2 regions of the Alteromonas sp. 38 genome follow, and region 1 is predicted to be linked to the other one. Evidence: predicted binding sites of a transcription regulator. Region 1 holds the regulator's gene; the other holds the start of a gene.
What was found. Region 1 encodes sigma-54, which starts transcription at its own class of promoters, with help from an activator protein. Its sites were predicted from a motif close to GTTGGCACGNNNNTNGNNT; they were not measured.

Region 1 (7,718 bases):
AAACAAAACTTCATTGTTTAAAGATGATGTACGAATTACCCAAGGTTCTTTGGTGATAAATGCCGATGAAGTTGAGGTTATTGCCAGCGAAGGAGATGGACGAGAGATATTTGTTGCTCGCGGCAAACCTGCCAGCTACTCGCAAAAATTAGAAGATGGCGCCCCCGTTACCGCCAAAGCCAACGAAATACGCTATGAAGTGGTAAATCGAACTATTTCTTTACAAGGGAATGCAGAGCTACAGCAAGATACCAGCAAAGTACAAGGCGACAAGATTACTTTCGACATGGTCACGGAACAATTGCTTGCAACAGGCGGCGAAGACGGTGAAGGTGGTAGAGTAACTACGGTATTTACGCCTGAGGCAATACGTAAAGCGTCATCGAATAACGAAGGCGATAAGGCGGACGGCAACTAATCATGGCAACGTTGAGCGCACAGAGTCTTGCAAAGGCGTATAAAGCCCGTCAAGTGGTTCGCGATGTAAGCTTATCAGTTTCGACTGGGCAAATCGTTGGATTACTCGGCCCCAATGGTGCCGGTAAAACCACAACTTTTTACATGATTGTAGGCTTAGTACCCCTTGATAAGGGCAAAATCAGTATTGATGACAGCGAATTAACCCATGAGCCCATGCACGAGCGTGCACGACGCGGAATTGGGTATTTACCGCAAGAGGCCTCAATTTTTAGAAAATTGACGGTGTTTGAGAACATCATGGCTATCTTACAGACCCGTAAAGGGTTGAGTTCAGCGGAACAAGAACAAGAAGCCGATGCGCTACTTGATGAATTTAATATCAACCATATACGTAATAGTACGGGTATGAGTTTATCCGGTGGTGAACGTCGCCGGGTAGAAATCGCGCGAGCATTAGCCGCTGATCCGCAATTTATTTTGCTTGATGAGCCATTTGCTGGTGTTGATCCTATATCGGTTAATGATATAAAGAAGATCATTCAACATCTTCGTGACAGAGGAATTGGAATCCTCATCACCGATCACAACGTAAGAGAAACACTGGATGTGTGTGAGAAAGCGTATATTGTGAGCCAAGGCGAACTCATCGCGCAAGGGACAGCAGAACAAGTTTTAAGTAATCAGAAAGTAAGGGATGTATACCTAGGAGAACAATTCAGGCTATAGTTACTGTAACCGAATTGTCATTTTCAGTTTTAAGCACGGGTATATTCACAACAAGAGTTTAAAAATAAGACGTAGATGAAACCATCTTTACAGCTAAAGTTCAGTCAACAACTTACCATGACACCGCAGTTGCAGCAGGCAATCAAGCTGCTGCAGTTGTCTACGCTCGACCTGCAACAAGAGATTCAGGAAGCACTAGACTCAAACCCACTTTTGGAAGTTGAAGAAGGCGGCGATGACCATCCTGTTGAGAAAAACAACATGGACGGCGACGACCCTTCTGTAGAAGCTGCTCCTACTGCATCTAGCGATTCGTTAGAAGCAGGTGACGCGCTTGAAAAGAACGACCTTCCCGATGAACTGCCAATCGACAGTACGTGGGATGAGTATTACTCGGCCTCTTCTGCTCCCGCCCCTGGTCCATCAAATAATGATGACGACCAACTGTTTCAGGGTGAAACCACCGACAATATTCAAGACCACTTGCTATGGCAAATGCGGTTAACCCCGTTTTCGGATACCGACCGCGCCATTGCTACCGCCATTATCGACTCAATCGATGAATCTGGTTACCTGAACGTCCCCATCGAACAGATTTTAGAATCAGTGAATTCTGACGACGTAGAAGAATTGGTGGAAATGGACGAAGTTGAATGTGTACTCAAACGTATTCAAATGTTCGACCCTATCGGTTCAGGTTCGCGTACACCGCAAGAATGTTTGCTTGTACAGCTTCGCCAGTTCTCAGACGATACGCCATGGCTTGCAGAAGCAAGACAACTTATCAATGAGTACTCGGACCTACTTAGCAGCAAAGACTACCGTACGTTAATGCGCAAGAGCCGTTTGAAAGAAGATCAACTTCGCGAAGCCATGCGCTTACTGCAAACGTTGAATCCTCGTCCAGGTAGTGCATTAATTACCAAAGAACCGGAATACGTTATTCCTGATGTTTCGGTAAACAAGAAGAATGGCCGCTGGGTGGTAGAACTTAACCCCGATAGCTTGCCAAAGTTAAGCGTAAATCAGCAATATGCCGCTATGAGCAGACGCTCTAAAAACAGCAGCGATTCGCAATTTATTCGCTCACATATGCAAGAAGCCAAATGGTTTATAAAAAGCCTTGAATCAAGGAACGACACCTTGATGAAAGTAGCAAACTGTATTGTGCAGCAACAAATGGGCTTTTTCGAGCACGGCCCAGAAATGATGAAACCAATGGTGCTAAATGATGTCGCAGAAATGGTAGATATGCATGAATCCACCATCTCACGTGTCACCACGCAAAAATATATGCATACCCCACGTGGCATATTTGAGTTGAAATATTTCTTCTCTAGTCACGTAGCAACGGAATCTGGTGGTGAGTGTTCATCTACCGCTATTCGCGCACTAATTAAAAAGCTTGTGGCTGCGGAAACGCCCAGCAAGCCATTAAGCGATAGCAAGATTGCTCAATTGTTGGCCGAACAAGGCATCAAAGTTGCCCGGCGGACAATAGCAAAATACCGGGAATCATTATCGATTCCGCCGTCAAACCAACGCAAAAGCCTTATTTAAAGGCCTTGATAATTTAAGGAAGACGAAATATGCAAATCAACCTTACCGGTCATCATGTCGAAATTACTGATTCTTTGCGTAGCTATGTCGATACTAAGTTCAGCAAACTAGAGCGTCACTTTGATCACATATCTAATGTGCATGTCATCCTGAACGTCGAAAAACTTAATCAAAAAGCCGAAGCCACCATGCACCTCAGCGGAGCAGAAGTGTTTGCTTCATCACATAACACCGACATGTATGCGGCGATAGACAGCATGATCGACAAGCTCGACAGGCAAGTTATCAAGCATAAGGAAAAGCTGAAAAAGCACTAAATATTAGTATGGAAATTCAAGCCATAGTAAGTTTGGACCGCACCGAGTGTGCGGTTCAATGTAACAGTAAAAAACGTATTCTAGAGATTATTAGCGACATTGCTGCTAAAAATAATCCCGACATCGATCAGGCCACAGTGTTAAATAGCCTACTCGCCCGTGAACGAATGGGAAGTACGGGTATTGGCAATGGTATTGCATTGCCTCACGGTCGATTACCGGGCTTAGAACACGTTATCGCCATTATTGTAACCAGCAACCCTGCCATCGATTTTGATGCGCTTGACGATCAGCCCGTAGATATATTCTTTGCCCTGTTAGTGCCTGAAGAGAAAACAGAAGGTCACTTACAAACACTTGCTACCGTTGCGGGAAAACTAAGTGATAAAGAAACGGTGAAAGCCATTAGGCGGGCCTCCACCAGTGACGACATTATTACGGCTTTAAGCTAATAAAGCACAGCACCATATTTTAAAAGGGAGAAATGCAGGTGAAACTGATTATTATCAGTGGTCGATCCGGTTCGGGAAAATCAGTTGCACTACGTGCCCTTGAAGATTTAGGCTACTATTGCGTAGATAATATTCCGGTTAACCTTCTCCCTACCCTTACTCATACCGTGGTTGATGAATATGACCAAGTCGCGGTAAGTATCGATGTAAGGAATCTGCCAAAAAATCCAGCGGACTTGGTAGAGATTTTAGATTACCTACCCTCGTCTTGGTCTATGACCATTGTGTATATTGACGCCAGCGACGATGTGTTGGTGAAACGTTTCAGCGAAACCCGCCGATTGCATCCGCTAGCTAAGCTCAACAAATCTTTATCTGAATCGATAAAAGCCGAATCAGACTTACTTGCGCCTATTGTTGAGCGCGCCGATTTGTATATTGATACGGATAAGCTCACAATTCATCAACTCGCAGAGCTTATTCGCGAGCGAATTCTAGGTAAGAAAAGCTCTCGGCTAGTATTGGTCTTTGAATCGTTTGGCTTTAAACACGGCATCCCCAAAGACGCCGACTATGTATTTGACGCCCGCTTTCTCCCCAACCCACATTGGGAGCCCGATTTAAAACACTTAACTGGCTTAGATGCCCCCGTAGAAGTATTTTTAGGTTCCCAGCCTGTTGTAACCAAATTCATTTGGCAAATTCAGAACTTGATAACCACATGGTTACCTCACTTAGAACGCAATAACCGTAGTTATGTCACCATTGCGATTGGTTGTACCGGCGGTCAGCACCGCTCAGTATTTATTGCTCAATCGTTAGCGAAAACCTTTGGCGAAATGCATCCCGATGTACAAATTCGCCACCGCGAGTTAAATCAGTAATGACCATCGAAAAAACACTTACCATAGTCAATAAATTGGGCTTACACGCCCGCGCTGCCACACAGTTGGTTCAGTTAGCCAATCAATTTGATGCAAAAATAGTGTTGGTGAAAGGCGATAAGAAAGCCGATGCTAACAGTGTGCTGGGCTTAATGATGCTGGAAAGCCACCAAGGTGAACAGGTGAACGTTGTGGTTGAAGGTAATGATGCCGAAGCAGCATTAAACGCCATTGAAACGTTAATTGAAGGCCGTTTCAACGAAGACGAGTAATGCTGCACTCGCCTGTGTTACGATTTTCGGTATAAAGCCGCCTATAATTTCACCACATAGCCCGTAATTGTCTGTCGTTACTGCGCTTTTGTCATGACAGCGTCATGGCAATTGCGATATCCTACCGTTATAGAAAATTCCATTTTTAGGCGAAAGCAGTGGCAGAAGCACTGGTCTCAAAATACGTACAAAGCCAACTTCGGGCACTTAATGGCGCGTTAAATAACGGCCAATTTGTTTCTGTACGTAAGCTTCTGCTGGAATTACCCCCTTCTGATGTTGCACATATTCTCGAATCTAGCCCAAGCCGCACCCGAGATGAACTGTGGGAGCTTATTGATGGTGATTTCCACGGTGATATTCTAGAAGAACTCTCTGACGACGTACGTAACGGTATCATCACCAAAATGCTGCCTGCAAACGTCGTAGACGCGTTAGAAGAAATGGATACCGATGACTTAGCGGTTACCCTTAGCAGCCTTCCAGAACCAGTGCTGCAAGACATTCTAGAATCAATGGATGCACAAGACAGACTTCGTGCAGAGCAAGCATTGTCTTACGGTGAAGAGACAGCCGGCTTCATCATGAACACCGACACGATAACCCTTCGCCCTGATGTGACCATTGATGTAGTACTTCGTTATATTCGCCTTAAAGGCGAATTACCTAAAAACACCGATACCTTTTATGTAGTAAACCGTACTGATAATTTAGTCGGTATCGTACCGGTAACGCGATTACTCACCGCTGAGACTGAAGCCAAAGTATCAGATGTCATGGATGAAGAATCTGAAGCGATTCCTGTGCATATGCCAGATGATGAAGTGGCGAGCTTATTCGAACGCTATAACTGGCTATCAGCCCCTGTCGTTGACGAGAAAAACCGCCTAGTAGGGCGTATCACCATAGATGATGTGGTAGATATTATTCGTGAAGATGCCGAGCACTCTATGATGAGTATGGCGGGTTTAGATGATGACGAAGACACTTTTGCCCCTGTGCTTCAAAGTACCAAACGACGCTCTGTATGGTTGGCAGTAAACCTGGTTACCGCGCTAATGGCAGCCATGGTAAGCGACTTGTTTGAGGCCACACTGAGCCAATTAGCCGTACTCGCCATACTGAACACCATAGTACCAAGTATGGGCGGCGTAGCGGGTAACCAAACCCTTACGCTTGTTATTCGTGGTATGGCACTGGGTCACGTAAACGCCAGCAACTCCCGATGGTTAATAAGCAAAGAAATATCTATTGGCTTCTTAAATGGGGCCATTTGGGCAATATTAATTGCTTCGGTAATAGCGCTTTGGAAACAAGACTACATGCTAGGCATCATTATCGCCTTCGCCATGTTGGTTAACATGATAGCCGCAGCGCTAGCAGGCGCTACTTTGCCGCTCATCATGAAACGTTTGAAAATAGACCCTGCACTAGCAGGAAGCGTAATACTCACAACCATCACTGACGTGGTGGGTATATTTGCATTTTTAGGTACTGCGACCCTGTTTTTAATGTAATACCGTGACAATCGCCTACGAGTTGTTCTAAAGCTATTTAGCTTGGCATCATGATGAATGCCACCACATCATTTTGATAATCACCGGTTGTTTTATACTCTCTATACCCTTTAGACACGGCAACACCTATTGCGTATTTCTTACCTTGGTAATTTGTAATTCGAGAGTCTTTTTCGCCAGTTTTTAAGCCTAAAAGTGTGTCGTCTATCTCGATAACCTCTCCCACCTGCTGAGGGCTACCTTCTGTAGCAGAAATAATCATCCCATCACGCTGACAAAACATGCCAAAACAACCCGTTACAGTATACCCGCTTTCATCTTTAGGTAGCGAGTCGTTTAACATTTCAGTGAATTGTGGCTCACTGTCAAACACAATTCCTATACCGCCAACCACATTATTTCGTTCTACACTAGTGATTGACGCGTTGTAGATGTAGGTGTACTTATCATCATACTGCGCGCTAGGAACAAATTTCGACACCGAATATTTTTGTGAATCAGCACACTTTAACGCATCGAAAGCACCACTATGAGTATCAACTTTTTCTCCCACAACCGATGTATGTTTGTTGTTGGATACCGCGATAATAATGCCATTTTTGTCATAAACATATAAATTGGCATAGACAGTGTATAGGTCATTAATGTATCGAAGAATATTTGCAATTTCTTGTTGAGCATCAGGCACAATAGTTGGAAGTTGCAAATACTGACGGAATACTGTGGTAAGCGCCCACCAACGACAATCGTTCGCTCTTTCGTATAGATTTCTGTCCATAATGTCTACCGCTAAGCTAGCGCAAAACCTCACGTCAGCAAGCCGTGCGCTCAACACAGTAGATTGTAGGTTATCGATAGAATCAGAAAAAATTAACGCTATGCTCTCGCCGGTTAATCTTATCTCAGATAATACAGGCATGAATTCAACAGCATTCTTACGTGCCGCAGCAATAATGCCATTCAAGACGACTAAACTCAGATCGTCATTAATTAACATGGATGTTTTAAATATTTGCTTTAAATCATCAGAAAAGAGTTGAGAATTGAGTAACTGACAAGCGTCAGTTTGAAGCTGCCCTTTTTCATTTGAATGCTTAAAGGCATCATTTAATGGCGTCATGGCAACGCCTTGCCATGATAAACCTTTGAACCCCTGGTATCCCTTAGTTTCGGAGGTGGTAGCTATAAAGCTTTTGTGTTTTATAGTGACTAAGTCAGGAGATCCACACTTAGGTATTGTTTCCCCAACTTTGAATTTCTGTGAATGGCTGGTCGCCATGACTTCTCTGTTTTCAGACACAATCATGATGCTGCTAGCGGCACGTTCAGATTGCAAATTGCTAAAAATTGACTGCATTTCGTCGTCAAACTTAAAGCACAAACAAAGAATTCCTACTGTTCTCGCACCCGTGTCGTTACTATCTTTTATTACACAGGAATAAATCAAAGAATTGCGCTTGTGAGGCTGCAAATCTGAATAGCGAAAGGTTTCTATATAGTCGTCTTTCGATGATAACGTTTTTGAAACTAGCGGATCTTCGCTAAATTCAATTGGGCTATCAATATCCAA
Region 2 (7,718 bases), 290 kb from region 1:
ACTTAATCACGGACGTACGCAAGTTATTGTCTCAACCTAATTTGTCTTATAAGCATAGACAATAACTCAGTAAGTGAACACGAAAAGTGACTATGAAAAATTTAAAAAATGTAAAATCTTGGCTTACAGGAATTCGTCTGCCACTTTTCACTACTATGGCGGCAGTTATTTTAGCGCCTTACAGTTACGCTGAAACGATGCACGATGTGGTGAATAAGGGCGCAGAAGAATACTTGCTGTCGACCCTTAGTATACACGATGAAAACACCGATATTGCGGTAAGCATTGCTGAAGTAGACGAAAGAATTAATATTCCTCAGTGTCCGACGGGATTTCAATTCCACGCATCTGATGAATCTTTGGGCCAATCTTATATTTCTGTGCGGGTAAGTTGCACAAATAATGACTGGTACTTGTTTACCAGCGCCCAAGTGACAAGAACGAAAGAAATTGTGGTTACTTCTGGCGCGGTTAGCCCTGGCACTGTGCTTTCTGCATCTAATCTGACGTTGGCATCCGTAGATATAAAGCGTCTTCGATACAGTGCATTTACCGATGTAGATGCATTGATTGGCGCTCGAATGAAACGTCGAATTGTTGATGGCCAAGCTGTGCAATCAAATATGCTATGCTTTGTGTGCAAGGGCGATAGAATTACCATTCGTGCATCATTGGGTGGGATGGCGGTTAAAACATCTGGAATAGCACAACAAGATGGTGTTATTGGCGATACCATAAAGGTGCTCAATGCCAGTAGCCAAAAGCCCGTGATAGCGGAAGTCGCCAGCGCTCAAGAAGTCGTGGTACACTTGTAGTTCAGCGTGCTAAAAAACTACGTTTTCGTTGTATAAAAACCTAAAGAAAAGAAGGTTTGTGCCGATAACTTGTACAGAGGCGAAAAGGTAGTGGAGAAATATTATGGCAATTAACAATGTAAACAATGGGTTACCCAAAACACCCGTTGATAATACAAAAATTTCGCAACAGAATCAGGCACAGCAGTCGCAACAGCAACAAGCGACGTCTAACAATGCATCTGTTGCTCAAGCACCACGACAAGATTCAGTATCCTTGACTCAGTCTGCACAGCAGTTGAATCAAGTTCAGAAGAAAGGTTCTGAAGCGCCTGTAAATCAGGAAAAAGTCGATCGTCTTAAAAAAGCGATATCAAGTGGTGAATACAAAGTTAACCCTGAAGTGTTAGCGAATAAAATCGCTAAGCTTGAGGGTGAGATTTTTGGCCAAAAATAATTAGGTTTCTATGACTAGTCATCTTTATTCAGCGTTATCACAACAGGTCACTAACTTAGAGGGCCTGTGCTTGATGCTGGAAAAAGAATTACATTTAATTAGCTCACGAGATGCAGAAACCTTGATGAGTCTTTTAGAAGATAAGTCTAAATTACTAGAGTCTATTCAATCTACGGACCAAAAAGTCGAGGCGTTATATCGCCAAACTACAGACGAAACGATTAGTGCAGATGAACAAGGGTTAATGGATAATGCGAAAAGTCTGTTAGAAGACTGTAAGTATAAAACCCAAATCAATCAGAAAGCCGTAGAGCAAGGACAGCTTCGCCTCACACACTTACGGAATCTGATGTTAGAAGTTCGCGCTAAAGAGTCGTTAACCTACGATAAGAAAGGTAAGCCAAATGCAGGCCGTTTAGGTTCAGGTATTAGCGCCTAAGTAATGCACTCGTTACCGAAAGCCCCAATAAAAGCACAAAAAAGCGCGTTTAATACGCGCTTTTTTGTGGGTGCTATTTAGCCATACATCGAAATACTTAATAGTATTTGATGTCTTTTATTCTTTGTGGCTTCGCTGTCGTCAAATAAATGTCGTACACGCGATGCATATCTAGCTCAAGTTCGGTGGCATAGGTGTCTTCACCCACGGGGTAACTTTTTATTACCCTAGCCCCTCTAATAACGCCCTCTACAGAAGCCCGCAAGGTTTCATTATCCACCACAAGGCTAGACAGTGATTGATTACCTTCAATACGCTGTCCGTACACCTGCTCTGCAAGTTCTCTGTAAGCCTCTAGTTTTGATGCTTTAATTGCCATCAATGTTTTCACGGTTTCGCTTTCACCCCGTTGCGACATAATTGGGGCATATCCAACGGCACTTAGCACAGGGTAACTGTCTGGCTCAACCGTCTCCCACTCCACATGTTTGTCTACAAATAGACTACATCCTGATAAACCTGTTAGTGCAGCAAATAAAGCCACCGTCATCCATGCTCGGCTACGAATCAATTTTTCAAAAAACACCATTAGAGAAACCTCATTCTCAATTTTTCTATTAGTGGATAAGCAATGTTTACGCCTAAATTTTAAATTTGAAACATTGGCATCTATTTCGCTTATTATAAGTTGGAGCAAAAATTGACATAAAGTCGAAAAAAAACTGATTAAAGAATCTGATACAAAAGAATACTGGCTTAAATTAACTGATGTAGTGCCCTCTTATCGCACTGCAACAAAAGGACAAGACTGTGCTTGGCATACAAACATTCGCTAAACTAACGTTAACTAGCGTGTCTTCTGTGAAAAGAAGATATCAAGCTAGATACGCCAAGGTCGCCTTTTTTATGGCGCTGTTTTGCCTTGCTTTAGTGTCAACAGGGCAAAGCCATGCCGCTTGGTATGAAGCCAAAGGCCAAGCAGTTATCGTGAACGGTAATAAAGAAAAAGCACGTAGAGACGCCACAGAAGAAGCCCTCAAACAAGCATTGTTATTCGCAGGTGCCTCGATAAGCAGTGTTCAGCAGCTCACAAATGGGTTACTTGAAAGTGAAGACATTACCATTAGTAGTTCAGGTGAAGTGGATCATCTCGAACTCACTGATGAAGTATGGCATAGCGACTATGTTACCGTAAGCGTCAGGGCGGATATCTTTCCTGCGGCTAAACAATGTACCGCAGTTGAGTATGATAAAAATATTGCCACCAGTTACTTCATGGTAGAAAACCGCAATCATTTAGTTGAAGGAAAAATCCCTAACTTTTCCGAGGCAGTCACAAGAAAGCTGGCTACCGAAATGTCGGCGCAGGCGCAGAATTTGAATTTAGCGTACATTGCTCCACACACCACACGATGGGGAGTTAATGGGCTTGAAGAAAATGTGCGCGCATTATCACAACAATCAAATGCACAGTTTGTTTTAATCGGCAGCATTAATGACGTTAGTGTTGAAAGACAACGCCCTTCTTCGATTGCGTTCTGGAAAGAAGAAAAAGCCACCCGTTACTTTTCGCTAAGCATTAAGGTTTTCGACGGTATAAATAGCGGCTTGCTGCTGCAGCAAGATTACATAACTGAAGCAAATTGGCCTTTTGACCGGTTTACCGATGTAGACGAATTTTCGTCAACCTTTTGGCGGACAGATTACGGCAATGCAATTAAAAAGCAGATGCAGCAGTTAACCGCTGATATTAACGAGACTATTGCCTGTCAGCCTATGACTGGCAGAGTGCTTAATGTTGCCGGTTCGCATATTTCAGTATCATTGGGCCGCGATAATGGCATACAAAATGGTGATGAGCTTTTTGTCTATCAAACCAGCGAAATTATCGACAGACACGGTAAGGCCTATTTGCAGTACCATATTTACCCCGGTGCATTTGTTGTTGAAAATGCTTATGGCAATACTGCCAGATTGATTCATAAAGACAGTGGTATTATTGCGAATATTCAAGAGAGTGATTTCGTTATCAAACGATAGTTCGGTTACAGCGTCTACTAATTACATAGAAGAACTAAACAACCGCTCACCCTTTATAGCAGGGTACAAAACTTAGATAAAGGTTTTTAAACCAAAGGGTTCCGTTCGCGGATTAAGTTCGTATAATAGCCTTGTAGGTCCCCATAGTTTAATGGATAAAACAAGGCCCTCCTAAGGCTTAGATGTTGGTTCGATTCCAGCTGGGGACGCCATCAATCTTAACCGCAGTCACGGAATGTAATCTTACCTAACGCTATTTCCCAAGATAGTGGTCTACTATCTCTTGCCACTCGTCAGTCTCTATCACTCTAAGTAACGCAGTATTAATCTTTTCTCTTTGCGCACTGTTTTCTGGTAACGCAATAGCATAGTCCTGACGTTCAATAACCTCGGGTAAAATAAGAATACTGTCATCAAAGTTGTTTTTAGTTAAGTACTGTAAAATGGGCTTATCGTAAACAAAAGCATCTAGGTCGCCTGATGCCAATTGTGACAAACCTTTTTCAACGCTTTCAAGTCGCTTAAATCCTATATTTTCTTTTCGTAAAAATACACTACTTGCAGAGTTTGCCAATGTAGCCACCCGCACATTAGGTAAGTCCTCAAGCCCTTTAACGCTCGAAGATAGTTGGCTAACAGTAAGGCTTGTGGCAATTGCAGCGGTAAAGCTACTGATTAAAATGATCGCTGCAAACATCCATATAAAACCGATTACCCTTCCACCAAGGGTAACAGGGGCTTTATCGCCATACCCTACTGTGGTCATTGTCACCGCCGCCCACCAAAAGCTAGCACCTAAACCTTGCTGGGTTGAGCCGCCAAACATCTCGGCGTTGCGCTTTCTTTCAAACAGCCACAGTAACGCCCCTACCGCGAGCAGCAACCCGCACAAAGCTGAAAGTGCAACTAAAAATTCCCAGCTGAAAAAACCTTTAACGGCTGACATCCAACGATTACCTTCACTAGGCACCGCAATAGCCAACCCTGTAGTATAAAAAGGATGCGTAAAATCGATAACCGACTCTCGCTGCGAATTTACGGTAAGCGCAGCAACAGATGCATCAAAACGACCATTTTCTACTCCCTCCACCAGCTCAACCAGTGAAGCTTCGGTCAACGCATAATCGGTAGACGTTAATTCTGCAATTTGTTCCCAAAGTGCAATACTTATACCTTCAAAAGAACCGTCTTCATTTTTAATGACAAACGGCGGCGCGACCTTCGTAGCAATAACCTGTTTTGGCTCATTATCATTGGTTTGCGCCATACTTGGCAGCATGACACTCAAGCTAAACACTATAATAGTGATCATTCGACTCATTGTATTCATACCTGTCCCTGTGGTTGGTTTACCTCTAAACTACTTTTAAGCCACTTCTACTAATAGTAACCCATCGGTAAATTTGCGACGTATAAGATTCAATCGCCAATAATTAAAAACTATCTCGACTTCAGCTTTTAAAATGATGCTACTTTAAGATTAGCCCATGATATATGAGCATAGAAAATTCAACAAACAGCCCCATATTGATTCTTAGTAAGACAGTGCTCACTCAGGCCAACGTTGTAAAGTAATATTGGCGTAGCGAATACATTCATGACAGTGACGCTTCGCTGAGTGTGGGAGAAAAATATGACTAATTTTGAAACAAATGACGATTTACATTCGTTCTTTGCAGAAATGCAGGATGTAAAACCTATAAAACCTTCAAACAAAGCGTTGTTGCATGATACAGAGAGTGCGATAGCTGAAAAAAAGCGGCGCGCTGCTCGTCAACGCAGTGAACGGGAAAAGCTGAAAAGCCCGCTAAGCTTAGAAGGGGTAACACCAGTAAAGCCTGACGATTTCATTTTATTCCAACAACCGGGTATTCAAGATGGTGTGTTCAAAAAATTACGCATGGGTAAATACCCATTAGAAGAAACCCTTTCTCTAAGTGGCATGACCATTGAACAAAGCAGAGATGCGCTTTATAAAGCCATAACCGACTCTCATAAACGGGGCGTGAGAGCATTATTAATTAAGCACGGTAAGGGTATAGAAAGTAAACCTTTTCCTGCTTACAAGAAAAGCTTTGTCAATCACTGGTTGCTTGAATTAGAAGAGGTGATTGCCTACCACACAGCGCAGCCTATGCACGGCGGGTTTGCAGCTACGTATGTATTATTGAAGAAACATCCCGATCAGAAATTGATCAATAGAGAGAAAAATAGGAAAGGATAAAAGCGCAAGATACATTAAATAAATTGGTATAGCGGAGTGATTAACGCCAGTATCTGTAAACAGATACTGGCGTTAGAATTTCACTTTCAGACTACTTAACTGAAGACTGCACAACTAGCGTTGAAGTAACGTCGGCAGATTTAGCTGAACTGCTGAAAACAGCAGTAACAAACATCAGCACAACCGCTATGGCTACTCCGGTTAAGCCAAACCCTTTTGATGAACGATTCATTCGTCGTCTCTTGTTATCAACACCAACAATATCTTTTGTTGGTACAACCCTTAAAACACACTCCTGTAACCAGTCTGCAATCCCTGCATTGCACTACAATAGATCAGTGACTTATCGAAGACAAGCCCTCAGTACAAATTTTTGACACTTTGCCAATCTATTGACGTGCTTCACGCTCATTTAACTGAAAAAGTAGAGATAAGAACATCTTACCTCTACTATGCCTAAGCGCGTTTTTATCCAACGAAACGACGCGCATTTCTGAAGATACGCATCCACGCACCATCTTCTTGCCAATCGTCTGGACGCCATGAGTTTGCTACTGCCCTGAACACGCGCTCAGGGTGAGGCATCATGATAGTGCTGCGCCCGTCAGAAGAGGTTAATCCTGTAATCCCCTCAGGCGAACCGTTCGGGTTAGCAGGGTATTGCATAGTGGGCTGGCCGTAGTTATCAACATAACGAAGTGCCACTTGCGATGCTACAGACAAAAGCGCGCTGTCGCTGGAAAATTCGGCTTGCCCTTCACCGTGCGATACCGCAATAGGCATGCGTGAACCGGCCATGTCTTGCAATAACACAGAAGCCGATTTAGTCACTTCTACCATGGCTACACGGGCTTCAAAACGTGCCGATTGGTTGGCAACAAAGTGTGGCCAATGTTCCGTGCCAGGAATGAGCGACTTCAAATTAGACAGCATTTGGCAACCGTTACATACCCCTAAACTAAAGGTACTGTTACGGTCGAAGAAGGCAGCAAATTGATCCCGTGCAACTGCATTGAACAAGATAGATTTCGCCCAACCTTCTCCGGCTCCAAGAACGTCACCGTATGAGAAACCACCACACGCAGCTAAACCCGCAAAGTCATCAAGGGTGACTTTTCCGGCAAGAATATCACTCATGTGCACATCAATAGCATTAAAACCAGCACGATTGAATGCGGCCGCCATTTCAAGGTGCGAGTTTACGCCCTGCTCGCGTAAAATAGCCACTTTAGGTTGTATGCCTTTGGCAATATAGGGCCCGGCAATATCTTCATTTACGTTGTACGTTAGCGCAGCATGTAACCCTGGATCGGCGGCATCCTGCTTAGCAGCATGTTCTTGCTCCGCACAAACTGGGTTGTCTCGAAGCTTCTGCATCGCCAAGGTGGTTTGCGCCCACGCAGTGCGCATAGCTACGCGACTATCGTTAAGCACTGCCACATTATCTCGAGTAAATTCGATAGTATCAGTAGTGTTTAACGTACCGATGTAATGACTAACACTGGTTAAATCGTAAGACGCGAGTACAGCATTAACTTCCTCGATGTCTTTGTCTAACACTTGAAGCACGCCGCCAAGTTCTTCATTAAACAATACGGATAAGTCTGAACCCGCTTCTGATCCTGAAATGCTATCAAGCGCAATACTTACACCGGTTTTACCTGCAAAAGCCATTTCGGCTACGGTGGTGAATAGTCCGCCGTCAGAACGGTCGTGGTAAGCCACAACCAGTTGTTTCTCAATTAGCGTCTGCACTGCATTAAA

Region 2: the regulator sigma-54 is predicted to act here: its motif matches at 2,352-2,370, upstream of FLAVO9R_RS04760 (flagellar assembly protein T N-terminal domain-containing protein).

Annotation. Positions count from the first base shown of each region.
Region 1 covers NZ_LR733300.1:830,106-837,823, reverse strand. Annotated here, with positions in the region: gene lptA (lipopolysaccharide transport periplasmic protein LptA) at 1-418, shown strand, start outside; gene lptB (LPS export ABC transporter ATP-binding protein) at 421-1,146, shown strand; gene FLAVO9R_RS03560 (RNA polymerase factor sigma-54) at 1,222-2,706, shown strand; gene hpf (ribosome hibernation promoting factor) at 2,736-3,023, shown strand; gene ptsN (PTS IIA-like nitrogen regulatory protein PtsN) at 3,032-3,475, shown strand; gene rapZ (RNase adapter RapZ) at 3,514-4,359, shown strand; gene FLAVO9R_RS03540 (HPr family phosphocarrier protein) at 4,359-4,631, shown strand; gene mgtE (magnesium transporter) at 4,790-6,148, shown strand; gene FLAVO9R_RS03530 (cache domain-containing protein) at 6,186-7,718, opposite strand, start outside.
Region 2 covers NZ_LR733300.1:1,119,937-1,127,654, reverse strand. Annotated here, with positions in the region: gene flgA (flagellar basal body P-ring formation chaperone FlgA) at 93-815, shown strand; gene flgM (flagellar biosynthesis anti-sigma factor FlgM) at 919-1,251, shown strand; gene flgN (flagellar export chaperone FlgN) at 1,262-1,690, shown strand; gene FLAVO9R_RS04765 (LPP20 family lipoprotein) at 1,788-2,240, opposite strand; gene FLAVO9R_RS04760 (flagellar assembly protein T N-terminal domain-containing protein) at 2,597-3,730, shown strand; tRNA gene FLAVO9R_RS04755 (tRNA-Arg) at 3,868-3,942, shown strand; gene FLAVO9R_RS04750 (transporter substrate-binding domain-containing protein) at 3,984-5,051, opposite strand; gene smrA (DNA endonuclease SmrA) at 5,364-5,954, shown strand; gene FLAVO9R_RS04740 (hypothetical protein) at 6,046-6,186, opposite strand; gene purL (phosphoribosylformylglycinamidine synthase) at 6,423-7,718, opposite strand, start outside.